Regions from separate parts of the Pantoea sp. sgz302252 genome, predicted to be linked through region 2. Evidence: predicted binding sites of a transcription regulator. Region 2 holds the regulator's gene; each other region holds the start of a gene.
The links. Region 2 encodes PhoB, which activates phosphate uptake and scavenging genes when phosphate is short. Its sites were predicted from a motif close to CTGTCATAAAACTGNCNNAT; they were not measured.
Positions count from the first base shown of each region.

Region 1: a site for PhoB is predicted at 3,230-3,249, ahead of kdgR (DNA-binding transcriptional regulator KdgR). Genes of this name have one in related genera too.
Region 3: a site for PhoB is predicted at 2,543-2,562, ahead of phnC (phosphonate ABC transporter ATP-binding protein). Genes of this name have one in related genera too.
Region 4: a site for PhoB is predicted at 5,343-5,362, ahead of pstS (phosphate ABC transporter substrate-binding protein PstS). Genes of this name have one in related genera too.

Region 1 is NZ_JBLFJW010000010.1:45,789-53,150, forward strand. It holds gene ftsI (peptidoglycan glycosyltransferase FtsI) at 1-73, opposite strand, end outside; gene cspE (transcription antiterminator/RNA stability regulator CspE) at 280-489, opposite strand; partial or broken gene ACLW56_RS09740 (DUF2627 domain-containing protein) at 502-646, opposite strand; gene ACLW56_RS09745 (YebO family protein) at 1,251-1,544, opposite strand; gene mgrB (PhoP/PhoQ regulator MgrB) at 1,617-1,763, opposite strand; gene ACLW56_RS09755 (YobH family protein) at 1,921-2,160, shown strand; gene kdgR (DNA-binding transcriptional regulator KdgR) at 2,347-3,138, opposite strand; gene ACLW56_RS09765 (MFS transporter) at 3,316-4,689, shown strand; gene htpX (protease HtpX) at 4,901-5,782, opposite strand; gene prc (carboxy terminal-processing peptidase) at 6,134-7,362, opposite strand, start outside.
Region 2 is NZ_JBLFJW010000029.1:18,651-26,012, reverse strand. It holds gene sbcC (exonuclease subunit SbcC) at 1-2,793, opposite strand, end outside; gene sbcD (exonuclease subunit SbcD) at 2,790-3,992, opposite strand; gene phoB (phosphate response regulator transcription factor PhoB) at 4,166-4,855, shown strand; gene phoR (phosphate regulon sensor histidine kinase PhoR) at 4,877-6,172, shown strand; gene brnQ (branched-chain amino acid transporter carrier protein BrnQ) at 6,743-7,362, shown strand, end outside.
Region 3 is NZ_JBLFJW010000004.1:207,173-214,534, forward strand. It holds gene phnE (phosphonate ABC transporter, permease protein PhnE) at 1-606, opposite strand, end outside; gene phnD (phosphonate ABC transporter substrate-binding protein) at 666-1,604, opposite strand; gene phnC (phosphonate ABC transporter ATP-binding protein) at 1,652-2,494, opposite strand; gene ACLW56_RS05180 (glycoside-pentoside-hexuronide (GPH):cation symporter) at 2,692-4,086, opposite strand; gene ACLW56_RS05185 (alpha,alpha-trehalase) at 4,387-6,066, shown strand; partial or broken gene ACLW56_RS05190 (DUF6531 domain-containing protein) at 6,292-7,362, shown strand, end outside.
Region 4 is NZ_JBLFJW010000033.1:26,647-34,008, forward strand. It holds gene bglG (transcriptional antiterminator BglG) at 1-318, opposite strand, end outside; gene phoU (phosphate signaling complex protein PhoU) at 593-1,318, opposite strand; gene pstB (phosphate ABC transporter ATP-binding protein PstB) at 1,331-2,104, opposite strand; gene pstA (phosphate ABC transporter permease PstA) at 2,242-3,132, opposite strand; gene pstC (phosphate ABC transporter permease PstC) at 3,132-4,091, opposite strand; gene pstS (phosphate ABC transporter substrate-binding protein PstS) at 4,215-5,255, opposite strand; gene glmS (glutamine--fructose-6-phosphate transaminase (isomerizing)) at 5,549-7,362, opposite strand, start outside.

The sequences.
Region 1 (7,362 bases), on a different contig from region 2:
CAAGACAACATAAAATTCCCACACACACCAGCCCAAAACGGACAGGGGTAAAATGATGGCGATGGTTCTGCACTCCGCCTCCCGGGTTATCATTTACAACCCAATGATTTAACGTGAAAAGAAGCCAGGATAACCGTTAAACAATGCTAATAATGATGTGGATTTGCAACAAAGCGCGACAGAGGCGGGATGCAGACATAGTTTGCAACGGAAAGTAAAAAGCCCCGCTAAGAGCGAGGCTTTATGGCTGATGTCAAATAGAGATCAGTGGATTCGTAATCAGATAGCGGTTACGTTAACAGCTGCTGGGCCTTTCTGGCCGTCCTGAATTTCGAACTCAACGTTCTGGCCTTCAGCCAGAGTTTTGAAGCCGTTACCCTGGATTGCAGAGAAGTGTACGAACACGTCTTTGCTGCCGTCAGCAGGAGTAATGAAACCAAAACCTTTAGACTCGTTGAACCACTTAACTTGACCTTTAATCTTTGCCATTTGCAAAATTCCTTAGAGTGTTTTCTTCGCCCGAGGGCACTTACCTAGCTAAAACTGAGACATTACTGCATGAGGCACTAATATAAGGTTCGGCAGAGAAGCGGTATTCAACGACAACGTCTTTACTCAGGACTTCTTTACTGAAAATGCCACACATAGACAGAACTGTACCTCGTTTAACCCAAAACGTGTTATCACATACAACGTTAATAATGGCAAGCCATTTTTAAACGTGACTCGATCGGTCGCACAAATCCTAAAACAAAGTTTGTTTGTCTGCACATTTATGCGTCTTTTCTCATCGTCTATCCGCTGTGGTAACTCACCTGTGACAGCGGGTTCACACAGCGTTTCTAACACTTTTTTACCTTAGCTCAATAGGTTTAGATCTGTCCAGGTGTGCTCAGTGCAAACCCGATATTTTTCTAAACTTCGAAATAAAATTGCATAAATATGCTTCAAATTGAAGTGACCAGACTTATAAAGTTCAGGGGATATATCAGAGTAAAATATGAGTGATGATGCACCATAATAATGAAACGCTGATGACAATGCCTCATTCTGGCGCAATAAAAACGTTTCGCTGCGTTTTGGAATCCATCATCTAAAAAAGCGGAGACAATATTAAAAAAATTTTACAAGCGGAGTGCGAAAAATAGTCAGGAAGGTCAAGACGGATAAGTGATAGTTAAGAAGAAAAGAGTATAGCGTCGGGGTCATGCCCTTCCCGGTAGTCAAAGGCCACCGGGAGGAGTGCTGGTTCAGCGTTCCGCCACCAGACGGATAAAATCGTCACCTTCTTCCTGAGCCTGAACTTGCTCTGCGGGTTTCACCGGCTCGACTTTCTCCGGTTCATTCGCTTCACAAAGACGGCGCAGTAAAGCCGTTTGACGCTTTTGCTGATCCAGAAGTGCTTCCAGAAGTTCAATCTGCTCATTGCTGCGGGAGCTTGCGCGGTTCACAAAGAACCACAGCACAAGACCGATGACCAGTACCAGTAAAGAAACGACCAGCGAGGCCAGATTAAGCATGCTGGAATTCATCAAATCAATCATTTCACCACCTCAAATTGAAGCCATCATTCTACCACTCAGCCTGAGGAAGGAAATCATCGGCAAGAAAAAAGCTTACCAGGGAATGAATTTATTGATGGTGCAAATACCGCTGAAGAACTGAACATCCTGATCGCACAGCACGTTAATCATCTGGGTCCACAGCAACGTACAGACCAGCAGAAGGATAGCAATCAGAATGACCCACCGTAACTTTTTCACTCCGCACTCCGGATAACCACATTTGCCAATAGATTAGCACGCTAACCTTAAACCGCGGCTAACTGTACTGGAGACTGTTCATTTTAGGAATCATTGACTTGTTTCAGAGCGTGAACAAACTACTCTTATGCCCGGAAGTCAAAATAATGAGGCAACTATGCGCTTGATGATTCGCACAATTATTGTACTCGCGATTGTTTGGATCGCACTGCTTTTAACGGGCTATGGAGTACTTATTGGCAGCAATGAGAATGCCGGCGGCCTAGGATTACAGTGTAAATATGTCACCGCGCGTGGCACGAGTACCGCACAATACATTCATTCAGACAGCGGCATTATCGGGTTAACGAACTGCCCTGTACTGCGCAAAAGTGAAGTTGTTGTCGACAAAGGATAACGACAACCTGTCTACACAAAAACGCCGCAAACAGATGCTAACACCGTTAGTTTAAGACCGAGATATCCGGGGCGACCACCGGGTTTGGCGTCCCTCCGGGAACCAAATCCCGGAGTTTCCCCTAATTCATTGGCTTAAGTGAACGGCATTAGCAAACAGATGCGGCGTTTTTTGTGGTGTCAGCCATCAGAATGGATAGTCGTTGTAACCCATCTGTTCTGAAATTTTACGCGCTGCGGTGTGCAGCATGCTGACATATTCGTGCAAACGCTCTTCGGAAAAACGCAGCGTCGGGAAGGAAATGCTCAGACCCGCAATCACCACGCCAAAGCGATCGAAGACCGGCACGCCAATGCAGCGCAACCCTTCTTCCTGCTCTTCGTTATCTTCGCCATAACCTTGCTCGCGCACCTGATCGAGCAGTGGCAGCAGTTCTTCGGTATCACTGATAGTACGTTCAGTGCTGCGCTTGTATTCCACATGTTCCAGAATCTGCTTCACTTCTTCGCGGTCACGCCAGGCCAACAGCACTTTACCAATTGCGGTGCTGTACAGTGGATTACGGCGGCCAATGCGCGAATACATGCGCAGGTTGTACATCGAGTCGATTTTGTGGATGTAGACAATGCTGTCTTCATCCAGCGCGCCAAGGTGGATGGTCTCTTTGGTCAGACGAGACAGCTCACGCATCTGAATATCGGCACTGCGAATCAAATCCACATTTTGCAGGGAACGCGCGCCCAATTCAAACAGCTTAAGGGTCAGCGAATACTTCTCTGATTCACCTTCCTGCGCCACATAGCCCAGCGATTTCATGGTCTGCAAAAAACGATACACCGTGCTTTTCGACATCATCACACGCTGTGACAACTCGGTGATCCCTATCTCATGCTCTTCCCCAAGGGCCTGCAAAATGCCGAACACCTTCAATACAGAAGAGACAGAATCTGGCTGTTTATCCAAATCCGCAACTGCCATTCATCACCTCATCGCGACTGTTTTATAAAAATCAGAACTGGTTTTTAGTATAATTTCGCGCAGCTTTCACCGCAATCACTCTTCTCTCGCTTCGTTACAAATCTGCGACATACTGCTGAATAATCAATGCTAAGATAATTATCTGCATAATGATTTCAAGAAAGACCTATTTTTCACATGGATAAAACAGCCCCCGACGGCTTGCCGCTCCCGCAGCGCTATGGCGCGATACTCACGATTATTCTCGGCATTTCGATGGCTGTGCTCGATGGCGCGATTGCCAACGTTGCACTGCCGACCATTGCCAGCGACCTCAACGCCTCACCTGCCGCCTCAATCTGGATAGTTAACGCCTATCAGATTGCGATTGTTATCTCGCTGCTCAGCCTCGCCTTTTTGGGTGATATGTTCGGCTACCGACGCATCTATAAATGTGGTCTGGTGGTGTTTACCTGCACTTCGCTTATCTGCGCCCTTTCTCACTCGCTTGAAATGTTAACCCTGGCGCGTGTCGCGCAAGGACTGGGTGGTGCCGCACTCATGAGTGTCAACACGGCACTCATTCGTCTTATTTATCCTCAGCGGTTTCTCGGCCGGGGAATGGGCATCAACTCCTTCATCGTGGCGGTGTCTTCCGCTGCGGGCCCGACGATTGCTGCGGCGATCCTTTCTGTTGCCTCGTGGCAATGGCTGTTTTTAATTAACGTACCGCTGGGGATTATTTCTTTCGTCCTTGCAATGCGGTACCTGCCAGCAAACCCCGCGCGTAGTCAGGCCTCACGCTTTGACCTGCCCAGCGCGGTGATGAACGCTTTAACCTTTGGTCTGTTGATCACGGCGCTGAGTAGCTTTGCGCAGGGCCAGTCCCTTCAGTTGGTTCTGGCTGAAATTGCCGCAATGTTAATTGTCGGGTTCTTCTTTGTTCGTCGACAGTTGAAGCTGCCAGTTCCGCTGCTTCCTGTCGATCTGCTGCGTATCCCGATTTTCTCGCTCTCCATCTGCACGTCCATTTGTTCTTTCTGTGCGCAGATGCTGGCGCTGGTTTCCCTCCCCTTCTTCCTGCAATCCGTCATGGGACGCAGCGAAGTCGAAACAGGATTGCTGCTGACTCCGTGGCCGCTCGCCACCATGGTGATGGCCCCTCTCGCCGGTTACCTGATTGAGAAAGTTCACGCAGGATTGCTGGGCGCGTTGGGCCTGGCCGTCATGGCCTGCGGGCTGTTCGCGTTGGCATTACTGCCCTCATCGCCGCACGACCTGGATATCATCTGGCGGATGATCCTTTGCGGCGCAGGTTTTGGCCTGTTTCAGTCGCCCAATAACCACACCATCGTGTCTTCTGCACCGCGCAACCGAAGTGGTGGCGCCAGCGGAATGCTCGGCACTGCGCGTTTGCTTGGACAAAGTACCGGCGCTGCATTGGTGGCGCTGATGTTTAACCTTTTTGGGACGCACGGTACTCACACCTCACTGCTGCTTGCTGGCAGCCTGGCGGTGATAGCCGCTATTGTCAGCGGGTTACGCATCACACAACCGCGCGCCGGAACATAAAAAAAGCGCCTCAGTTGAGGCGCTCAGACTGCTGACAAAGAAGGAAAAAGCGTGGTTTTTCCTTCTTTGTGGTTATCAGCCGAAAATCAATAAATTGATTTTCCTTGTTTCTTATTAGGCACCCTATGACAAATCTTCATTCGTTAGAGGTTTGTCATCACTCTCAGCGCCTCATTTGAGGCGCTTTGCTTTAGGTCGTGCTGTGAATACGTTATTTCAGATACTCGCCGCTGCGCAGCGCTTCGATGCGTTTGTCCAGCGGTGGGTGAGTCATGAACAGCTCGCTCATGGACTTCGCCTTCCCGTTGATGCAAAACGCCATCATGCTGCTGGCTTCCTGCGGCTCATAGCTGGTTTTCAGGCGCTGGAGCGCGGCAATCATCTTTTCGCGGCCGACCAGTTTGGCTGACCCCGCATCCGCATGGAATTCACGGTGACGTGAGAACCACATAGTGATGATGCTGGCCAGAATACCAAACACCAGTTCCAGTACCGTTGCGACGGCAAAATAAATCAGCGGGTTGCCGTTGCTGGATTCCCCTTCATCGCGGTTGCCACCCAGGAAACCGGCTGCAATCTGCGCGATAACGCGGGAGATAAAGATAACAAAGGTGTTCACCACACCCTGAATCAGGGTCATGGTCACCATGTCGCCGTTCGCGATGTGGCTGATTTCATGCGCGATAACCGCTTCCGCTTCATCGCGACTCATGTTTTGCAGCAACCCTGTGCTGACCGCCACCAGAGAGGCATCACGGCGAGCACCGGTAGCAAACGCGTTGATGTCCGGCGCGTGATAAACCGCAACCTGCGGCATGGCGATGCCGGCCTGACGTGACTGCTGTGCCACCGTGTTCATCAACCAGCGTTCTGTATCATTGCGTGGTTGCTCGATGACTTCCCCGCCCACGGACTTCAGCGCCATCCATTTCGACATCATCAGTGAAACGATGGAGCCACCAAAACCAAACAGCAGCGCCATGATGAGTAAGCCGGTCATGCTGCTCGACTGAATTCCTGTCAGGCTTAGCACCAGCCCAAACACCACCATAACGGCCAGGTTGGTCATCAGGAAGAGCGCAATTCGCATCATAATTTTATTAACCTCGTTGTAACAATACGCACTATGCGATACCCCATATCGTATGGGTATGACGAGGATTTTCAACTATCCGGGGGCGCTAAGTCACGAGAAAAACACAACTTTACATTAACAGGTAACTCGCTGACGGGCTCAAGAGGAAGATAAAAAAACAGGCACAATTGCTTGTGCCTTATATTTCAAACAAAAAAGGAAAAAGCGTGGTTTTTCCTTTTTTGTGGTTATCAGCCGAAAATCAATAAATTGATTTTCCTTGTCTTCTGTACCGTGACATCTTCTCGTACGGTACATAAATGAAGATTGCCACCCTATACAGGCACAATTGCTTGTGCCTGTTGGGGATTACTTGGTGGCTTTCGGATCGGCCGCCGGTCTGTCCTTTTCCATATCCGCCAGGTCGACGGCAATATGAACAGTTTCATCCAGATACGGATCCGGTTCCTGATAATCCTTCGGCAAATCGTCCAGTTTCTTCAACGGTGGTTTGCCTTCACGCTTGTAGCGATCGTTGATTCGAGCCAGACGCGTAGCATCATCTTCCTCATTCTCTTTCTCACGCTGAGCGTAATTCAGTGAGGCAATATTGCGGCGCTCTTTGAGTGCATTGAAGCGAGCAATATCTTTCATGATGTACTGGAATTCTGGATCTTTGGCGATGCGATCGTTATGCGCTTTCAGTAATTCTGGCCCGAATGGCGTCAGATCGCCTGCTTTGACGTAGGTCGCAGCATTAATGCTATCCCACGGCAGCGCATTGTCTTCAAACTTCTCGCCCGTTTCCGTCTCTTCGCTGCCTGTCGGCATCATGATGTCCGGCGTGACACCTTTACGCTGAGTACTGCCGCCATTAATGCGATAGAACTTCTGAATGGTGTACTGAACGGAACCCAGAGCAGGCCATTCAGGGCGCAGCATCTGATCGTAAATACGGTTCAGTGAACGGTACTGCTGAACGGTGCCTTTACCGAAGGTTGGCTCACCGACAATCAGCGCACGACCATAGTCCTGCATGGCAGCGGCAAAGATTTCCGAAGCGGAAGCACTGAATCTGTCGACCAGAACAACGAGTGGGCCTTTGTAATAAACCACGCCGTCGGTATCGCTGTCTTCGCGAACTTTACCGTTGTTATCACGCACCTGAACCACAGGGCCGGATGGGATAAACAGACCAGAAAGCGAGACCGCTTCCGTCAGTGCTCCACCGCCGTTACTGCGCAGGTCAATGATAATGCTGCTGACATTCTGTTTATCCAGTTTCTGCAGCTGTGCTTTGACGTCATCCGTCAGGCCAACATAGAAACCTGGAATATCCAGAACGCCGACTTTCTGCGAACCTACCGTTTTAACGGACATTTTCACAGCGCGGTCTTCAAGGCGAATACGTTCACGCGTCAGCGTCACGATACGTGTTTTCGTGCCTTTGCCCGCTGGCAGAATTTCCAGGCGAACTTTACTGCCCTTCGGCCCTTTGATCAGCGCGACAACGTCATCAAGACGCCAGCCGATCACATCGACCATTGCCTTGCCTGTCTGCCCTACGCCGACAATGCGATCGCCTACGCTAATCGCTT
Region 2 (7,362 bases):
TTCGAGCGCTTCGCTGGCTTTACGTTTCAGCAGATAGCGCCCATGCAGACGGCTTAACTGCTCGTTTGCCAGCCACACCAGATTATCGAGCGTCAGCCCCTGCGCGAATTTGCGGAATTTATCGCCCTCTTTCGAGCCGATCAGGGCATTCAGCCAACCCCAGTCTTCCAGCGTCTGGCTGGCGGTTTCCATTTGGGCCATCAACGCTTGCTGCTGTTGGCGATTATCGGCGTCTTGCTTTATCTGCTGACGGATTTCGCCCTGGGCAGAACTGTTTTCCCGCAGCTTCTGCGTCAGCTCTGCTAACTGGAACTGCACTTGTTCAGGTTGGATCTCAGCGGATAAATCTTCAGGACGCTGTTGTTGATGGCTGGCCTGTGCCGTTTGAGCCTGCGTCGCCAGCGCCTGTTGTTGCTGAAGCTGGCTTTCGAGCTGTTGCTTTAACTGTTCCAGGCGCTGGCGCGTCTGATCGTCGAGCAAGGCGGCCAGAAACGCCTGCTGATCGGCAAACTGGCTGTTGGCCAACGCGCTTTCAAACGCTTGTTGGGCCGCAAGCCTTGTTTGCTCAGTCTGCTCTTTTTGCTGTTGCAGCGTTTGCCACTGACTTTGCAGCGACACACAATCGTGATGAACCTGCTGCCAGCCTTCCAGTGGCACGGGCGTGAAGTCGTCTGATGGCGGCACTTCAGGCAGCGTTTCCCGCAGCGGTTGCAGGTGAAGAAGCTTCTGCTCAACCGACTGAAGCTGTTCGGTTTGCGTTTGCCACTGCTGGCTTTCGGCTTCACGCTCAGCAAGCCACGCAGCTTCTTCCCCGGTAGTCGGAAGCGCTAAATTGAAGCTGCTGAGGGCCTCACTTAAGCTGTTCTGACGAGCGGCCATCTCCTGCTCAAGCGCGGTACGCTGGGCTTGCAAATCAAGATGCTGTTTTTGCAGGTTAAGGCGCTGACTGTGTTGATACAGCTGCTGTTCCCAGCTTTCCTGCTCATTGAGCCAGCCGCCGATATCGTCTTCAGGCGTCAGTGAAATCGTCAGCGCGGTGACGGTTTCCTGCCATTGTGAGGTGAGTGCTTGCTCCTCCCCGGCGATCGATAGCAGCTCGCTTTGCTCGGCCTGTAACTGCTTCTGCAACCCATCAAGCTGCCCTCGCAGGCTGGCTCCGGCTTCGCCCAGTTGCTTCACTTCTTTTTCAAGCTGATCACGGCGGGCTTCATTTACGCCGGGTTTGAGCGCCTGATACTCCGCTACGGCCGGATGTTCCGTCGAACCGCACAGCGGGCAAGGGCCGCCCGGCTGTAAGCGAGCGCGTTCATCGGTCAGCTTCGCGATGATTTTTTCCTGCTCGCACAGCGTCTTCACATCGTTAAACTGCTGCAGCTTCTCTTTATAGTGCTGACGGCGCGTCACGAGCTCTGCTTCCCCTTTTTCCAGCTCCTGCTGACGCTGCACAAGCAGCGGCTGAAGCTGCTGGCGGCGCTTGCTGAGCGGCTGGAAACGGTTTTGCAGCGTGTTGAGCAACTGACGCAAAGGCCGGGCTGCCGTGTGTTTTTCGATGGCGGCGGTAACTTGCTTGTCGTCCAGCTCCAGCGTGCTGGCGGGCAGGGCATTCGATTGACGAATCAGCTCCGCTTCGCGTTGCGTCAGGTTTTGCACCTGCGATGCGTCGCGTGTTTGCTGGTTAAACGTCGCTCGCCAGCCCGCGAGCTCGCGGCCTAAAAGACGGAAGCGGTCGTTTGTTTTTAGCCACTCGCTAAGGGTTTTTTGTTGGGTGTTCAACTGCTGATATTGCGCATCCGCAGTCAGGCGTAAAACCGCCCGCTGCGCCAGTTGACGCTGTAAGCGAGTATTTACTTCTTCAGCCTGTTGATGCGTTTGAGCATAAGCGGCTTGCTGATCCTGAAGACGAACCCAAAGCGGGCGCAGCTGGTCGGCTGGCTGGGCAAGCGCCAATGCTGCCAGTTGCGGCTGTGCGTCGCTCAGTGCTTGCTGTGCACTTGCGAGGGCTGCTTGCGAACGCTGATGTGCTTCGCGCATTTCAGCCTCTCGGGTGAGCCATTGTTGCCAGCCCTGAATGCGAAGCTGCGTGCTCTGTTGCTGCTTTTCTTCGTCAGTGAGTGCCTGCAAACGTTGCTGCAAAGCCTGCTGTTGTTCGTCGCTTAGCAACACCATGCCCGATGCCTGAGCCTGTAGCTTTTCCAGACTGATTTTGGCTTCTTTGTGCTTCTCAAACACCATCGCGGAAATCTGACCGTAGATTTCTGTGCCGGTCAGTTCTTCAAGCAGCTCTGCTCGCTCTTTCGGTTTGGCATTCAGGAACGCGGCGAACTGGCCCTGAGAGAGCATCATCGAACGGGTAAAACGGCCGTAATCCAGCCCGGTGAGCGAGGCGGTAAGATCCAGCTTTTCTTTCACTTTCTCGGCAAGGATTTCGCCCGTGTCGCAGCGTGAGAGTTCCACTCGCGGCGCCTGGAGGTTACCGTCTGGCTGATTTCGTGCCCGGTTTTGGCTCCAGAAAGCGCGATAGGCGGTGCCCTTCACTTCAAACTCAACTTCGGCCAGACATTCGGCGGTATCGCGGGTCATCAAATCATTTTGCGATTGCGACAGCGTGCTGAGTCTCGGTGTCTCGTGATACAGCGCCAGACAGATGGCATCCAGCAGCGTGGTTTTCCCGGCTCCAGTGGGGCCAGTGATAGCAAACAACCCGTTGCTGGCGAAGGGCTCCTGGGTGAAATCGATTTTCCATTCGCCCTTCAGCGAGTTCAGATTTTTCAGCCGCAGACTTAAAATTTTCATGGCTGTTCCTCGCTGGACAGGGCGCTCAGGGTTTCGTTGAAGAGCTGATGGAGGCGTTGTTGTTGCGGTTCTTCTAAGGTTTCCAGCGCCAGACGGCGTTCAAACACTTCTTCTACTTTCAGTTCGCTCAGCGTTTCCCGATGCTCGCTTGCCATGATGCGCTCGCGTTGTTCGCGGCTGCGACGCACCAGCAGCACTTCGACGGGCAGCGTTTCGGTCAGGGTTTGAATTTTGCGTTGGATATCGTGCAGGTATTCGTCGCTGGTCATTTCGATGTCGAGCCACACCGGCTGGCTGTTATCGGCCTCTCGCCACTGTTCAAGCTGCGTACTGATGCTGCCAAAATCCCCTTTTAATACCGCCAGTGGCTGAGTGACTGGCACCTCCAGCGGCAGGACTTCCGCCAGTTTTCCGGCCTCAAAACTCACCAGATTGACGGTTTTGGTTTTGCCTGTTTCATCAAAGCTTAGGGAAATTGGGGAGCCGCAGTAGCGAATGTGCTCGGTGCCGCCAATCTTCTGTGCGCGGTGAATATGCCCAAGGGCGATGTAATCCGCAGGCGGGAAGTTCTGCGCCGGGAAGGCATCCAGCGTGCCGATATAGATGTCACGTACTGCGTCACTTTTGCTGGCGCCCACGGTGGTCAGATGCCCGGTGGCAATGATCGGCAACGTGCGCTCGCCGCGCAGGTCGCATGCCTGGCTGTACTGCTGCTGATAATACCCGGTGATGGCCTGTAATAAATGCTGCTGCTTTTCACCCGCAGAGGCACCAGCCTGGCTAACAATCACATCACGCGGGCGTAAAAAGGGGACTGGGCAAAGAATGGCACCTGGCGTGCCATCCCGAAGCATTAATTCACACGGGGGCGTGCCGCTGCCCGCGACAACTTTTGTATTCAGAAAGGCGAGAATATCGCGTGATTCATTCAGCGTGGCCACAGAATCATGGTTTCCCGCCAGCACGACCAACTGACAGCCTGTTTGCTGAAGCTGAACGACAAAACGGTTGTACAGCTCGCGGGCATAACTTGGCGGCGAACCGGTATCAAAAATGTCGCCCGCCACAATAATGGCATCCACCTGCTGCGCTTCGGCGGTCGCCAGCAGCCAGTCAAGAAAAGCTTGATGTTCGGCGGCGCGGCTTTTGCTGTAAAAATTCTGGCCGAGATGCCAGTCAGAGGTGTGTAGGATGCGCATAATCAGTCCATGGCGTGAAAGCGTGGCAGCAAGTATAAACATTTAACGATAACAGGGCGATGACTGCGCGGATTCGGTGTCATAATCAAAAAATCGCTATCATAAATCTGTCATAAAACTGACGCATACTAGCGCCGCATTGCATACATATGACTAATAACACGGGACAAATAATGGCGAGACGTATTCTGGTCGTTGAAGATGAAGCGCCGATCCGCGAGATGGTGTGCTTCGTCCTGGAGCAAAATGGCTTCCAGCCTTTAGAAGCTGAAGATTATGACAGTGCCGTTAACCAGATGAATGAGCCCTGGCCCGATCTGGTTCTGCTGGACTGGATGCTGCCGGGCGGTTCCGGGATCCAGTTTATCAAGCACCTGAAACGCGAAGCGCTGACCCGCGACATTCCGGTCGTGATGCTGACGGCGCGTGGCGAAGAAGAAGACAGGGTTCGCGGTCTGGAAACAGGCGCAGATGATTACATCACCAAGCCTTTCTCACCGAAAGAGCTGGTGGCACGTATTAAAGCGGTCATGCGTCGTATTTCGCCGATGGCCGTGGAAGAAGTTATCGAGATGCAGGGATTAAGCCTCGATCCGTCTTCGCACCGCGTGATGACCGGCGAAAATCCGCTGGACATGGGGCCAACGGAATTTAAACTGCTGCACTTCTTTATGACTCACCCGGAACGTGTTTATAGCCGCGAACAGCTGCTGAACAATGTCTGGGGAACCAACGTTTATGTGGAAGACAGGACGGTCGATGTGCACATTCGCCGCCTGCGTAAAGCGCTGGAACACAGTGGTCACGATCGGATGGTGCAAACCGTTCGCGGCACGGGCTATCGTTTCTCTGCCCGTTTCTGACAATTGACTGGAGTGTGACCCGTGCTTGAACGGTTGTCATGGAAAAGGCTGGTTTTCGAGCTGATCCTCTGTTGTATCCCGGCCCTGATCCTCGGGGCAATTTTCGGTTACTTGCCCTGGTTTTTACTGGTGGCGGTGACCGGGCTGCTGGTGTGGCATTTCTGGAACCTGCTGCGCCTCTCCTGGTGGCTGTGGGTTGACCGAAGCATGACGCCCCCGCCGGGCAGCGGCAGCTGGGAGCCCTTGCTGTACGGGCTTCACCAGATGCAGATGCGTAATAAAAAGCGCCGTCGCGAGTTGGGCAGCCTGATCAAACGCTTTCGCAGTGGGGCAGAGTCCTTGCCGGATGCGGTGGTGCTGACCACCGAAGAAGGGGCGATGTTCTGGTGTAATGGCCTGGCGCAGCAAATGCTGAATCTGCGCTGGCCGGACGATAACGGCCAGAACATTCTCAACCTGTTGCGCTATCCCGAATTCTCCCGTTACCTGAAAACCCGCGACTTCACGAAGCCGCTCAATCTGGTGCTCAACACCGGGCGGCATCTGGAAATTCGCGTGATGCCTTACACCGACAAACAGCTGTTGCTGGTGGCGCGTGATGTCACGCAAATGCACCAACTGGAAGGCGCTCGACGCAACTTCTTTGCCAACGTGAGCCACGAGCTACGCACGCCGCTCACAGTGTTGCAGGGCTATCTGGAAATGATGCAGGAGCAAACCCTGGAAGGGGCACCGCGTGAAAAAGCGCTGCACACCATGCGCGAACAAACGCAGCGAATGGAAGGGCTGGTGCGCCAGCTACTGACGCTCTCACGCATCGAAGCGGCACCGCTTGCGGCGTTGAATGAACGTATCGACGTGCCAATGATGCTGCGAGTCGTCGAGCGGGAAGCGCAAACGCTCAGCCAGAAAAAGCATACGCTGCATTTCGAGATAGATGATTCGCTCACGGTACTGGGCAGTGAAGAACAGTTACGTAGTGCGATGTCGAACCTTGTTTATAACGCAGTGAATCATACGCCTGAAGGCACGACCATTACCGTGCGCTGGCAGCGAGCGCCACACGGCGCGCTATTTAGCGTGGAAGATGATGGCCCAGGTATTGCGCCTGAACACATTCCGCGTCTGACTGAGCGCTTCTATCGTGTCGACAAAGCCCGTTCACGCCAGACAGGTGGCAGCGGTCTTGGGTTAGCCATTGTTAAGCATGCGGTGAATCACCACGAAAGCCGGCTCGATATCGAGAGCCAGCCAGGCAAAATGACGCGCTTTAGCTTCTTGCTGCCGGAACGTTTGATTGCCAAAAAAAGCGCCTGATTTCAGGACTGGCAGGAAAGATTGACACAAACCGGCGATAGCCGGTCTGAGAGTGATGACAAACCTCTAACGAATGAGATTTGTCATAGGGTACCGAATAAAAAAACAAGGAAAATCAATTTATTGATTTTCGGCTGCTCACCACAAAGAAGGGAAAACCACGCTTTTTCCTTCTTTGTCAGCAGTCTGAAACCGGCGAAAGCCGGCTTTTTTGCTTTCCAGTTAACCAAACGGCGGATAATGAGCAAACGTCTGATGCTTTTTTGTTCGCATGATAAGCCATGGGTTTTTCTTATAACTGGTTATTCATGCTGGTATGGGTTTTCATGTTGATATAATCCTCTGGTTTTGCGATCCCATATTGCTTTAAAACGTTATAAGCGTTTAAATTGCCCACGTTGCAGTCGCAGTCTGACTGCTTTCGCGTGGTAAACCCAATAACAATTCTTTCCACGCGAACATCGGGAGAATATCCCACTAACGATTACGCTCTTACCGTTGTTCTGTTCCGCAGGGATAAGCGCGACGTTTTATTTTTTCAACACCACATCCACAGGCAGTAAAGAGTTTATGACCCATCAGTTAAAATCACGCGACATCATCGCCCTGGGCTTTATGACCTTTGCGTTGTTCGTTGGCGCTGGCAACATCATCTTCCCTCCAATGGTTGGCTTACAGGCAGGCGAGCACGTCTGGACTGCGGCGATTGGTTTCCTGATAACCGCAGTGGGCCTGCCTGTGTTGACCATTATTGCTTTGGCAAAAGTGGGCGGCGGCGTGGACAGCCTGAGCACGCCTATCGGTAAAGTCGCCGGTATTCTGCTGGCAGTGGTCTGCTATCTGGCCGTTGGTCCGCTGTTCGCGACCCCGCGTACTGCAACAGTCTCCTTTGAGGTGGGCATTGCGCCGCTGACGGGTGACGGTGCGCTGCCGCTGCTGATTTACAGCGTTATCTATTTTGCACTGGTGATTCTGGTGTCGCTCTATCCGGGCAAACTGCTGGATACCGTGGGCAACTTCCTTGCACCATTGAAAATTCTCGCGCTGATTGTGCTGTCTGTTGCCGCCGTTATGTGGCCAGCAGGCTCTATCAGCCATGCGCTGGAAGCCTACCAGACTGCACCGTTTTCTAACGGTTTCGTGAACGGGTATCTGACCATGGATACGCTGGGCGCAATGGTCTTCGGTAT
Region 3 (7,362 bases), on a different contig from region 2:
CTGAACGGGCGTTGCTCCGCAGGCAATCAGACCGCGTACCGGTTTGTCCTGTGCACTTTCGATGGCTTCATAAAACAGCTTGGTCAGGCTGCCAATGGTGTGCAGCGTTAGCGCCAGAAAACCGGGGATAGCGCCAATGCCAAAAGCCATTACGAAGATAACGGCCCACGCCAGTTCCGGCATGGTTCGCAGAAAAGCGACTAAGGCACGAATGCCGAAGCGTAATCCCGCGGGTGACCAGGCGTTACGTGCTGCAAGGAAAGCGAGGATCGTGGCAATGGCCACCGCCACCAGCGTCGACGCCAGCGCCAGTTGCAACGTTTCCCAGATAAGCGGCAGCTGAATGGGCAACCGATAACCCCAGTAAGCGAGCGATCCTTTGGTGTGGGCATCGGCAAACAGCAGGCTGCCGTGCAGCGTCGGCACGGTTTCCAGCATGTAATCGAAAAAGTTCGGCAAGGAGTGCCAGATGGTGATGAGATTAAATTCAGCCGCGTGTCCGGCGGCAAAATAGAGCACCAGTAGCAGCGCGGACCAGGTCACCGTATCACGCGTCTGGCGCATTTTGACCTGCTGGTAATAACGTTCAAATTCAGTATTCAGCATGTTCACTCACGTGAGAGTCGCTCTCCCGGCAACACACCGGGAGAGAAAAGTGTGGCGGATTAACGGGCGTTAACCAGCTCGCGCTTCATGTCGATGATCTGCTGGAAGTCGGCGACCGTCGCCGGGCCGATATGCTGCGTACCGCCCATCGCCTTGATAAAGCAGGCGTGATCTTCCGTATCCAGTTTCTTCACCGCCTCAACGACTTTGGCTTTGAAATCCGCTGGCAGGCTGTTGCTGACCAGAATCGGGCCATTCGGGATTAACGGCGATTGCCAGATAATGCGGATATTTTTCATCAGGTCCGGGTGATCCATACGAATCAGACGGTTGAAAGCACCTGCGGTGTAACCCTCGTTGTAATCACCAACCATTGAAGCCCAGGTCACCGCGCCTGCGAACTGGCCGTTCAGCACGCCGAGAATGTCCTGCTCGTGGCCGCCAGAGAAGGTCACGCTGGAGAAGAAGTTGTTGTATTTGTTATCCGGCGTGCCGCCGAATTTCTGCTTGAAAGCCTGGTTTGGGATCAGGAAGCCGGAGGTGGAATCCGGGTCCGCCATGCCGAAGGATTTGCCTTTCAGGTCATCAATGGTTTTGTACGGGCTGTCGGCCTTAACAATCACCACTGAGTGATAACCGCGCGACTGATCTTTGTCATCGACAGCGATGCCCACGATATCAACCGCTTTCGGGTTGTTGATGTACACCGAAGCGTAAGAAGATGGCGACATGCTCAGGACCACATCCACTTTGCCGCCGAGCAGACCCTGAATCACGCCAGAGTAGTCAGAAGAGTTGCGCAGCTTGGTATCCACCTTCAACTCTTTATCGAGGAAGGTTTTGACACACTGGTTATCGCCGATTTGCTGTGTGGCGTTTTGCCCGCCCAGAATCCCCAGATTCAGCTCTTTGGGTTGCTCAGCCGTTGCCTGCCAAGCCACCAGCAGCCCTGCCATCAATGCGGAAAATCGTAATGCGCTCGTCATGTGCTTAGTCATTATCTTTGCCCGTGTTGTCTTATGTTGAGAAACGTTGGTGAAAAGAATCAATGGAGCTGGCTGACTTCGTCGCCATACAGCTGGTGCAGAACATCCGGAGTCAGCCGCTCCGGTCTGTCATCAAACACAATTTTGCCCTGCGCGATGCCAATCACGCGGGTGCAGTACGTTTTAACCAGTTCGATGGAGTGCAGGTTAACCATCACGCTGATGCCCTGCTCGCTCACTTCCCGCAGCACGCTCATGATGCGCTGGGTGTTTTTCGGGTCCAGCGAGGCCACCGGCTCATCGGCCAACAAAATGGAAGGGTTCTGGATTAATGCCCGGCAAATGGCGACGCGCTGCATCTGGCCACCGGAAAGGTTCTCGGCGCGCTGTAAGGCGTGTGGCAGCATGTTCATCCATTCGAGCAGCGCAATGGCGCGAGCGCGGTCGTCATCGGAGAACACTTTGAATAAAGATTTCAGCGTTGAGGTCTGGCTCAGACGGCCTAACAGCACGTTGGTCAGCACGTCCAGACGTGGCACCAGGCAGAAGTCCTGGAAAATCATCCCGCATTGCGTGCGCCACTGATTTAACGCTCGACCGCGAAGGCCAGAGACATCATGTGGCATGCCCACTTCCGGGTAGTTCAGCATTTCGCCGGACGTGGCGCTGTGGGTGCCGTTAAGCACGTGCAGCAGCGTGGATTTTCCCGCACCGGAGCGCCCGACAATCCCGACCATTTCGCCTGCATGTAAGTCAAAATTGATGTCACTCAGCACCGGCTGGCTGGCGTTGTACGATTTGTACAAATTTTTCACGCTCAGCACTTTACGCTGCTGGACGCCTGTGATTTGCGGCAAGGTCGGATAATCGTTCAGAGAAAAGAGTGCGCGTGCGTTGTTCATATCGGTTCCACGTAGCCTGAATTCGTCGTGGGTTATTAACAACGCTGCGCGTGACGCTTTAATGACAGAAAAACGATAAACAGATGAAGATGACAGACAAAGCAAGAGGGAGAACGTGCGGGTTATTCGCCATGCGCCAGATAGCGTTTCGCACTATCTGGCGCACTGGCCCTCACGCTGGGATCAAGGTCAGCCGTTTACTCCTGCACAGAAACAGGACGGGTGACATCAGGTTCAGCCCTGGCAAACTTCCCGTGGTTGAGGTCTGCGACAATGCTGTTCATTCGGGCTTCATTCAGGCCATAGAAACGAATGGCGATGGCGGTCAGCACATAGAACACCGACGGAATGATGGAGAACAGCAGCACGATACCGCCGATGGCTTCGGCCGATTGCACACTGCTGCTGGACGCATAGCCATAAAACGCCAGCACCCAACCCAGGATGGCCCCGCCGACCGCCACGCCTAACTTGATCACAAAGATGTTGGCGGCGACGTTCATGCCGGTAATTCGGCGCTGCGTTTTCCATTCACCGTAGTTGTTAGCGTCGGTGATCATCGACCACTGGATGGCAGCGTTGCCGCCTTGCACCAGTTGAATCAGCATGTGAGCAAACAGCGGGATTGCCCAGTACTGGACGGGCAGCAGGAAACACACCGCGCCGAGGGCGGCGTTAATCATGTTGATCCAGAACGACAGTTTGACCTTGCAAAAACGCGTGCCGAACGGTTTTGCCAGCACCGATCCGAACATGGAAGCAAACATCCCGCCGAGCATAAACCAGCTGATAATATCCGCGCCTTTGCTCAGCACGCTGTTGACGTAATACACCACCGCGCCACCGCGGATAACCACGGCCACCAGCATCGTAAAATTGTAGATGGACAATATGCGCCACTGATCGTTGCGGAACAAAATTTTAATATCCCGCGCAATATTGAGGTTTTCCTCTTTAATCGGCTGCACGCGTTCTTTAGTAGTCAAGAAACAGACGATAAACATCAGGCAACCAATTACCCCAAATATTGCCATTGCCGCCTGAACACCCGTAGCACGATCGCCTGGGAACAAGAAATCCGCCAACGGTAAAATAAAGGCTGTACCTAATGCGCCGCCAATTGGCGTAATGGCAAAACGCCAGGATTGCAATGACAAACTTTCCTGGGGGTCCGTGGTCAATGCCGCACCCAATGAACAGTAAGGAATATTAATGGCGGTATACATCAGTGTCATAAATATATATGCCGCGACGGCATACACCACTTTACCACTGTCGGAAAAACTCGGAATGGAATAGACCAACACGCAGCTGACGGCAAACGGAATGCAAATGGCAAGCAACCACGGGCGGAAGCGGCCCCAGCGGGTGGCTGTGGCATCCGCAATCGCGCCCATAATGGGGTCAGTAATAGCGTCTAATATGCGAACCAGTAAAAACATGGTGCCCATGACCGCCGGAGGCAAGCCATAAATGTCGGTATAATACCAGGCAAGAATAGCGACTGAGGAATCAAATACAATATGACTTGCGGCATCACCCAGGCTATAGCCGACTTTTTCTCTGACAGAGAGTTTTTCTCCAGCCACGATATATTTCCCCTTTAAGGATACTGAACTGCAACCGGTTCCAGTTTGAGGCGTTATTCTTTGCACAGGCGTGGAAAACAGATCCATTATGATTTTTTGCTAATTTCTTATGTTTTTTGCTTTATGTGATCTGAAAGGGTTCGATGCGCAATCTCCCCCTCTTTTTTGTTTTCCCGGTCACACGCGAATGTCCCGGTAATTTGTCTGGAAAAGCATAAAACGTTAACCCCGACACGCGCACCAGTGGATATTCGTCTATGGTTGAAACTGCGGAATTAGCGCTTCTTACAAGGAGAATAACCGATGAGAAAACCCGTTTTGCGCCGCACCTCTCCCCTTTACGCTGCTTTGCCACTCGCGCTTGGCGGCATGCTTCTCTCACTGACTCTTGCCTCTGCACAGGCCGACGATGCGCCTTCTGCACCGCCGCAGTCCCCGGACGTACTCCTCGGGCCACTCTTTAATGATGTGCAGAGCGCCAAACTTTTCCCGGATCAGAAAACCTTTGCTGATGCGATCCCCAAAGGTGACCCGCTGATGATCCTTGCGGATTACCGCATGCAGCGGAACCAGCGCAGTTTTGATCTTCGCCATTTTGTTGATGTGAATTTCACGCTGCCGGAAGAGAAAGATAAGTACATACCGCCTGAAGGCGAGAGCCTGCGGGCACATATTGATGGCCTGTGGCCGGTGTTGACGCGCACCACGGATACCGCCGCCAAATGGGATTCCCTGCTGCCGTTGCCCAAACCGTATGTGGTACCCGGCGGGCGTTTTCGCGAAGTCTATTATTGGGACAGCTACTTCACCATGCTGGGGCTTGCCGAGAGCGGACACTGGGACAAAATCGAAGATATGGTGGATAACTTCGCCTGGGAAATCGATACCTGGGGCCACATTCCCAATGGCAACCGTAGCTATTACCTGAGCCGTTCGCAGCCCCCGTTCTTCTCTTTGATGGTCGAACTGCTCGCCACCCACGATGGCGATGCCGCGCTGAAGAAATACCTTCCGCAAATGGAGAAAGAGCACGCTTACTGGATGGACGGGCAGGAGAATCTCCAGGCCGGGCAAGCCGACAAGCGCGTGGTGAAACTCGCTGATGGCACGGTGTTAAACCGCTATTGGGATGATAAAGACACACCGCGACCAGAATCCTGGCTGGATGACGTGAATACCGCCAAAAGTAATCCGAATCGCCCGGCGACAGAGATTTACCGCGACCTGCGTTCCGCCGCCGCTTCCGGTTGGGATTTCAGTTCGCGCTGGATGGATGATCCGCAAAAACTCAGCACCATCCGCACCACCAGCATTGTGCCGGTCGACCTCAATGCTCTGATGTACAAGATGGAAAAAATCATCGCTCGCGCCAGTAAAGCAGCAGGCGATGACGGGAAGTCCTCAAGCTATGACGCAATGGCAGGCACACGCCAGAAAGCGATGGAACACTATTTGTGGAACGATAAAGAAGGCTGGTATGCCGATTACGACCTGAAATCCCACAAAGTGCGCAATCAGCTGACAGCCGCTGCCTTGTTCCCGCTTTATGTGAATGCGGCTTCCAATGATCGGGCCTCAAAAATGGCGGCGGCTACGGAATCTCGCCTGCTGAAAGCGGGCGGTATTGCGACCACGACCGTCAACAGCGGTCAGCAGTGGGATTCACCGAACGGCTGGGCTCCGCTGCAATGGGTCGCCACTGAAGGGCTGCAAAATTACGGTAAGGACAACATCGCGATGGAAGTCAGCTGGCGATTCCTGACTAACGTGCAGCACACCTACGATCGTGAGAAAAAGCTGGTCGAGAAATATGACATTACGTCTACCGGTACGGGCGGAGGTGGCGGCGAATATCCGTTACAGGACGGCTTTGGCTGGAGTAACGGCGTGACGCTGAAAATGCTGGATTTGATCTGCCCGAAAGAGAAGCCTTGCGACGACGTGCCGAAAAACCGGTCAGCAACTGATGAGAAAAAACCTTAGAACTCATCCATCAATTTAATAACGCCCGGAAATACCGATCGCGTAGAGCGATCGGTATTGTTCACCTATTTCCTATGCGAATCCGTAATCATTCAGTCATCACCAAAACAAATAAATTCCTTTAAAAACAATTAACTATATTTTTGTTCGTGAGCCGAGTCACGGTTCCGCACGCCATCCCCTGCGTAAAATCCGGCCATTATCATTATTCAACAGGACAGGGTGATGAGTGGCAAACCGGCGGCACGACAGGGAGATATGACGGCCATAGGCGGTCCGATTGTGCAGGGCTCACTCGGGGTAATGATTGGCGCCCCCACCGGCGTCGCCTGCTCGGTTTGCCCGGGCGGGGTGGTGTCCGGGAGTCCGGTGAACCCGCTGCCTGGGGCCAAAGTCCTGCCCGATGAGACCGACCTTGCCCTGCCGGGCCCGATGCCCTTTGTGCTCTCCCGCACCTACAGCAGCTACCAGACCCGTACCCCGGCCCCGGTCGGGGTGTTCGGTCCGGGCTGGAAAGCCCCTTCCGATATTCATCTGCTGCTTACGCCGGGCGAACTCATCCTCAACGACAACGGCGGGCGCAGCATTCACTTCGAACCGCTGCTGCCGGGAGAGCTGGCGTTCAGCCGCAGCGAGTCTTTCTGGCTGGCGCGCGGCGGGGTGGACCGGCTGTATGAGGGCCATCCATTGGCGGTACTGTGGGGCAAAGTGCCGGAGGCCCTGCGCCTAAGTCCGCACGTTTATCTGGCGACCAGCAGTCTGCAGGGGCCATGGTGGATTTTAGGCTGGTGTGAGCGTGTGCCACAGGCGGATGAGGTGCTGCCCGCGCCGCTGCCGCCGTACCGGGTGCTGACCGGGCTGGTGGATAATTTGGGCCGCACACTTTCATTTCGTCGTGCCGCGGACGGGGTCTTTGCCGGGGCGATAATGACGGTCACCGACGGCGCAGGTCGTTGCTTCAGGCTGAACTACGCGCGATTTCCTGACGTGCCGCAGACCCGCTACGGGACAGACGCCGGTATCCGCCTGACGGAGGTGTGGCTGACGCAGGACCCGGAATATCCGCAGGATTTACCCGCCCGGCCGCTGGTGCGCTATGCGTACTCGCCTCGCGGTGAGCTGACCGCCGTCCATGACCGCAGCGGCGTGCAGACGCGTCATTTTGCTTACGATGAGGCATATCCCGGGCGGATGGTGGCACACCATTACGCCGGGCGTCCGGCCACGCAGTATCGCTACGATGCGGCAGGCCGGGTGACGGCGCAGCACAACCCGGCGGGCCTGAGTTACGCGTAC
Region 4 (7,362 bases), on a different contig from region 2:
AAGGGCAAACTGACAGTGATCGGTAAGAGAGATATAGATACTGTCCTGGAGTTTTCCCAGCCGGGTTTTCGCCAGTGAGATAATTTTGTCGCAGGTAGTCATGACTTCCAGAGGAATTCGACTAAGCAGCTCACTTAATTTCCCTGTCAGTTCATGACTGCTTAACACATATTCTTTTTCAATTTTCCCGGCATCAACATAGCCACCAGACTGTTTTTGAAAACCCAGACCTCGCCCCATCACGACTTTTTCACAGTGATTGTGGTCCACAATCACCAGAACATTATTGTTTAATACTTTTGTGATTAACATCATGATGAGCAGGACCTCTTCTGAAAACAAATAATCCGGTTGCGCCAGATAACGACTGACTCAACCAGGTTTTGCCTGCAAAAGCAGTAACAATCCAGTCATTTAACGGTGAGAATAAAATTAAACTATAGGGAGTGTATGCATACAGAAGGGGAAATCAATGAGTGAGTTTACGGAGTGTGATTATCTTCGCTTTTATGCTTTTTGGTGACGATTTTCAGAATAGTACTGAAATATACATAACCCCAATGATTTATTAATTGGGGTTATGTTTTATCAATCACTCTTTCGGGTCTTTCCCTGCCAGCAGCTTATCCAGCTCATCGCCGCCAACATGACGGAAATCCTGCCCTTTCACGAAGTAGAAGATGTATTCGCAGATGTTCTGGCAGCGGTCACCGATACGCTCGATAGAGCGGGCGCAGAACAGCGCGGTCAGCACGCTTGGAATGGTGCGGGAGTCTTCCATCATGTAGGTCATCAGCTGACGGACAATGCCTTCATACTCCTGATCCACTTTCTTGTCTTCGCGGTAAATACGCACCGCTTCGTCAAGATCCATACGCGCAAACGCATCCAGCACGTCATGCAGCATCTGTACGGTGTGGCGGCCCAGCGATTCCAGGCTAACCAGTAACGGCTGGTGCTGCTGGGAGAATTTCTCCAGCGCGGTGCGGCAGATTTTGTCCGCAACGTCACCAATACGTTCCAGCTCAGCAATAGTTTTGATGATGGCCATTACCAGACGCAAATCGCTCGCGGTTGGCTGACGTTTAGCGATGATGCGCACGCAGGCTTCATCAATCGCCACTTCCATCATGTTGACCTGCTTGTCGCCGTCGATAACTCGCTTCGCCAGTTCCTGATCCTGGTTGTGCATGGCGGTGATCGCATCAGAAAGCTGCTGCTCCACCAGCCCGCCCATGGTCATCACCTGAGTGCGGATATGCTCCAGCTCTGCGTTGAACTGGCCAGAAATGTGTTTGTTGAGGTTAAGATTATCCATGGTTAACTCCGATCAACCGTAGCGGCCAGTAATGTAGTCTTCAGTTTGTTTCTTCGCAGGCCTGGTGAACAGCGAATCAGTATCGCTAAATTCAATCAGTTCGCCGAGATACATAAACGCGGTATGGTCGGAGCAACGCGCCGCCTGCTGCATGTTGTGGGTCACGATAACCACGGTGTAATCCTGTTTCAGCTCAGTGATCAGCTCTTCGATACGCCCTGTGGAAATCGGGTCCAGCGCTGAACAGGGCTCATCCAGTAGCAACACTTCCGGGCGAATCGCAATCCCGCGCGCGATGCACAGACGCTGCTGCTGACCGCCGGAGAGAGAATACCCGCTCTGATGCAGCTTATCTTTAGTTTCGTTCCATAATGCGGCCTTGGTCAACGCCCACTGCACGCGCTCGTCCATGTCCGCACGGGACAGCTTTTCAAACAGGCGTACGCCAAAAGCGATGTTGTCATAAATCGACATCGGGAACGGCGTCGGCTTCTGGAACACCATCCCGACCCTGGCACGCAGCAGGGCGATATCCTGAGTGTTGGTCAGAATGTTGTCGCCATCCAGCAGAATTTCACCCTCAGCACGCTGATCCGGGTACAGCTCAAACATTTTGTTGAACGTACGCAGCAGCGTGGATTTACCACAACCCGACGGACCGATAAACGCCGTCACCTGGTTCCTGGCGATATCCAGGTTGATGTTCTTCAGGGCATGGAACTTGCCGTAGTAGAAGTTCAAATCGCGAACTGAAAGCTTACCCGGGGTCGTCTCAACCATACTCATCTCAATCTCTTCCTCATTCAGCGCCGCATCCGCCACGCTGTAAAAATGAATCATTCATCATGCCTGATGGCGCTACGCTTATCAGGCCTACGGTGTTGCAGGCCGGATAAGGCAGTTATGCCGCCATCCGGCAGTTTTTAACCGTGTTTCTGCTTCGCGAAAATGACGCGTGCCAGAATGTTCAGCAACAGGACGCACAGGGTAATGATCAGCACCCCGGCCCAGGCCAGCTGTTGCCATTCGGCAAACGGGCTCATGGCAAATTTGAAAATGGTCACCGGCAGGTTGGCAATCGGCTGCATCATGTCGGTGCTCCAGAACTGGTTGGAGAGCGCGGTAAACAACAGCGGAGCGGTTTCACCGGCGATACGCGCCACCGCCAGCAGCACACCGGTCATGATCCCGGAAATGGAAGCTTTCAGCGTGATGGCGGAAATCATTTTCCACTTCGGCGTGCCCAGGGCATATGCCGCTTCACGCAGATTGTCCGGCACCAGCTTGAGCATGTTCTCAGTGGTACGAATAACAATCGGCACCTGCAGCAGCGCCAGCGCAATCACGCCCGCCCAGCCGGAGAAGTGCTGCATCTTCGCCACCACGATGGTGTAGACGAACAGGCCAACGACGATAGACGGCGCGGAAAGCAGGATATCGTTGATGAAACGAATCACTTCCGCAACCCACGATTTGCGGCCATATTCCGCCAGATAAATCCCGGCCATAATCCCCAACGGCGTCCCGATAACGGTCGACCAGAGGATCAGCAGGCCGCTACCGGCCAGGGCGTTTGCCAGGCCACCGCCCGCGGTGTTCGGCGGCGGCGTCATTTCGGTAAACAGCGCCAGCGACATACCGTCGATACCGCGCGTGACGGTCGAAAACAGGATCCACACCAGCCAGAACAGGCCGAACGCCATGGTCGCCATCGACAGCGTCAGGGCGATGCGGTTTTTCATGCGACGGCGCGCCTGCATTTTGCGGCGGGATTCGATCAGCTCAGGAGTGGTTTGCATTTCAAGCGTAGCCATTAGCGTGCCCCCTCGTTTTTCGCGAGGCGTTTAATCATCAGCCTGGAGATAGCCAGAACGATAAAGGTGATCACAAACAGGATCAGACCCAGTTCCATCAGCGCCGCGACGTGAAGGCCGGATTCCGCTTCGGCAAACTCATTTGCCAGCGCCGAGGTAATGCTGTTGCCCGGCATGTACAGCGAAGCGCTGTCGAGCTGGTAGGTGTTACCGATGATAAAGGTCACCGCCATGGTTTCACCCAATGCACGACCTAAGCCCAGCATGACGCCGCCAATCACCCCATTTTTGGTGAACGGCAGAACGATACGCCAGATAACTTCCCAGGTGGTACAGCCGATGCCGTAGGCCGACTCTTTCATCATCACCGGGGTTTGTTCGAACACATCGCGCATCACTGCGGCGATGTAAGGAATAATCATGATAGCGAGGATAACGCCTGCCGCCAGCAGACCGATACCAAACGCCGGGCCGGAGAAAAGGGCTCCGACAAACGGAATAGCGGAGAGCACGTTGCCCACCGGTTCCTGGAAGTAAGTCGCAAATAACGGCGCGAAAATGAACAAACCCCACATCCCGTACACGATACTCGGGATAGCAGCCAGCAGTTCAATCGCAATACCCAGCGGACGCTTCAGCCAATTTGGTGCCAGTTCCGTCAGGAACAGGGCAATACCAAAACTGACAGGAACCGCAATCAGCAGGGCAATAATGGAGGTGACGAGCGTGCCATAAATCGGGACAAGGGCACCGTAGATGTCATTCGGCGCATCCCACTCTTTGGTCCAGAGGAAGGAAAAACCAAACTTTTGAATGCTCGGCCAGGAGGAAACAATCAGGGAAACGATGATGCCACCCAGCATCAATAACACAATCAGCGCAGCCAGTTTTACCAGCGCGCCGAAAATGAGGTCACCCTTTTTACCCGGTGGGTTAAATGCAGGCTTGGTTGCAGCCATAAATTACTCTTTCCGTTAAGACGTTTACGAAATTGCCGGATGGCGCTAACGCTTATCCGGCCTACAGTCAAACCATAGGGCGGGTTAGCTTACGCCACCCGCCATTTTCGTCAGTATGCTAAATCAATACAACGCTTTACCGCTGCTGTCTTTCACGTTGGTCTTCCATGCAGCACGAACCTGCTCAACCACGCTGTCTGGCAGCGAAGCGTAATCCAGTGCGTTCGCTTCTTTGGCGCCGTTTTTATAGGCCCAGTCGAAGAACTTCAGCACTTCGGTACCCTGCTCAGGCTTAGCCTGCTCTTTGTGGACCAGGATGAAGGTGGTGGAAGTGATTGGCCACACGCCATCGCCTTTCTGGTTAGTCAGGTCCTGAGCGAAAGATTTGCTCCAGTCCGCGCCTTTCGCCGCGTTAGCGAAGCTTTCTTCCGTTGGGCTAACGGCTTTGCCGTCGGCAGAAACCAGCCTGGTATAAGCCAGGTTGTTCTGCTTAGCGTAAGCGTATTCAACATAACCGATGGAACCCGGCAAACGCTGTACGAAGGCCGCGATGCCATCGTTACCTTTACCGCCCAGACCCGTCGGCCAGTTCACAGTTGAGCCCGCGCCGATTTTGGATTTCCACTCTTCGTTGACTTTAGCCAGGTAGCTGGTGAACACGAAGGAAGTACCGGAACCATCAGCACGACGCACAACGGCGATGTTCTGAGAAGGCAGTTTCTTGCCTGGGTTCAGCTTAGTAATCGCTTCGTCATCCCACTTCTTGATTTTGCCCAGATAGATGTCACCCAGGGTTTTACCGTCCAGCACCAGCTCACCGAATTTGAAGCCCGGCAGGTTAACCGCCAGCACCACACCGCCGATGACGGTTGGGAACTGGAACAGACCTTCCTGAGCCAGCTTGTCGTCAGACAGCGGGGCATCAGAAGCGCCGAAATCCACCGTTTTAGCGGTAATCTGCTTAACGCCGCCGGAGGAGCCGATACCCTGATAGTTGACCTTGTTACCGGTCTCTTTCTGGTAGGTATCTGCCCATTTGGCATACACCGGCGCAGGGAAGGTTGCACCAGCGCCCGTCAGGCTTGCCGCTGCGAAGGCAGAGAAAGCGCTCATCGATAAGGTCGCGGCGACAACAGTTGCGACAGTGGTACGCATAACGTTCATAATGTCTCCTGCAGGATTTCGTAAATCGTTGTTTAAGTGGCTACGTTGAGCAAAATAGGACAAACAGGTGACAGTTAAATGTACGAATTATGACAGTTTTATGACATGGAAAGTTTAGGGTAAATAAAATCAAAATAATCAAACAATATCATTAATTTATAAAGCATTATGACGATAAGATTTCAGTTAAATTTTCTTTTTGTGACACTGCAAACGTTAGCTGAAAATGACAGATTGTCATAAAGGGAAGGGAAAAAAAATCGCCCCATCCGAGAGGATGAGGCGGTGTTGTATTACTCAACGGTGACCGATTTTGCCAGGTTGCGCGGCTGGTCTACGTCAGTGCCTTTAATCAGCGCGACGTGATAGGCCAGCAATTGCAGCGGCACGGTGTAGAAGATTGGGGCGATGACTTCCTCAACATGCGGCATCTCAATGATGTGCATGTTGTCGCTGCTGGTAAAACCGGCATCCTGATCGGCGAAGACATACAGCACGCCGCCACGGGCGCGGACTTCTTCAATGTTGGATTTCAGTTTTTCTAACAGCTCGTTATTTGGCGCCACCACAATCACCGGCATGTCGGCATCAATCAACGCCAGTGGACCATGTTTGAGTTCACCTGCGGCATACGCTTCCGCGTGAATGTAGGAGATCTCTTTGAGCTTCAGCGCGCCTTCAAGGGCAATCGGATACTGATCGCCACGGCCAAGGAACAGCGCGTGATGCTTGTCGGAGAAATCCTCCGCCAGCGCTTCAATGCGTTTATCCTGCGAGAGCATCTGCTCGATACGATTTGGCAGAGCCTGCAGACCGTGAACGATGTCCTGCTCAATCGACGCATCCTGACCTTTCAGGTTGGCCAGTTTCGCCACCAGCATCAGCAACACGGTTAATTGTGTGGTGAACGCTTTGGTTGAGGCGACACCGATTTCAGTGCCTGCTTTGGTCATCAGCGCCAGATCGGATTCACGCACCAGCGAGGAGCCCGGCACGTTACAAATCGCCAGTGATCCAAGGTATCCGAGCTCTTTAGACAAACGCAGAGCCGCCAGCGTATCTGCCGTTTCGCCAGACTGCGAAAGGGTGATCATCAGGCTGTTGCGACGCACGGCAGATTTGCGGTAGCGGAATTCGGATGCGATTTCGACATCGCACGGTACGCCAGCCAGCGATTCAAACCAGTAACGAGAAACCATCCCGGAGTTGTAGGACGTCCCGCAGGCAACAATCTGAATATGCTCAACTTTTGACAGCATTTCATTGGCGTTCGCGCCAAGCTCGCTGAGATCGACCAGGCCGTGGCTGATACGCCCGCTCAGGGTGTTTTTGATCGCATTCGGCTGTTCGTAGATCTCTTTCTGCATGTAGTGACGGTAGATGCCTTTGTCACCCGCGTCATACTGCAGATTCGATTCGATGTCCGGGCGTTTTACCTGTTCGCCGGATTTGGCAAACACGGTCACGCTGCGGCGAGTCACTTCAGCAATATCGCCCTCTTCCAGGAAGATAAAGCGACGCGTAACGGGCAACAATGCCAGCTGATCGGAAGCGATAAAGTTTTCACCCATCCCTAAACCAATCACCAACGGGCTGCCTGAACGAGCGGCCAGCAGGGTGTCCGGATGGCGGGTGTCCATCACCACGGTTCCGTAAGCGCCACGCAGCTGTGGGATCGCGCGCAGTACAGCTTCACGCAGCGTTCCACCCTGCTCCAGCTCCCAGTGAACCAGGTGAGCAATCACTTCGGTGTCAGTTTCGGAGGCAAACACATAACCACAGGACTGCAGCAGTTCGCGCAGCGGTTCGTGGTTTTCGATGATGCCGTTATGCACCACAACAATGTGGTCGGAAACATGAGGATGGGCGTTACCTTCAGACGGCTCGCCATGGGTTGCCCAGCGCGTGTGCGCAATACCGGTGCCGCCGTGGAGAGGCTGTTCCTCTGCCGCTGCGGACAACATTTGTACTTTACCGAGGCGACGCAGACGGGTCATGTGCCCTTCGTTGTCGACCACCGCCAGACCGGCAGAGTCATAACCACGGTATTCCAGACGACGAAGCCCTTCGAGAAGGATTTCAGCAATATCACGCTGCGCGACTGCGC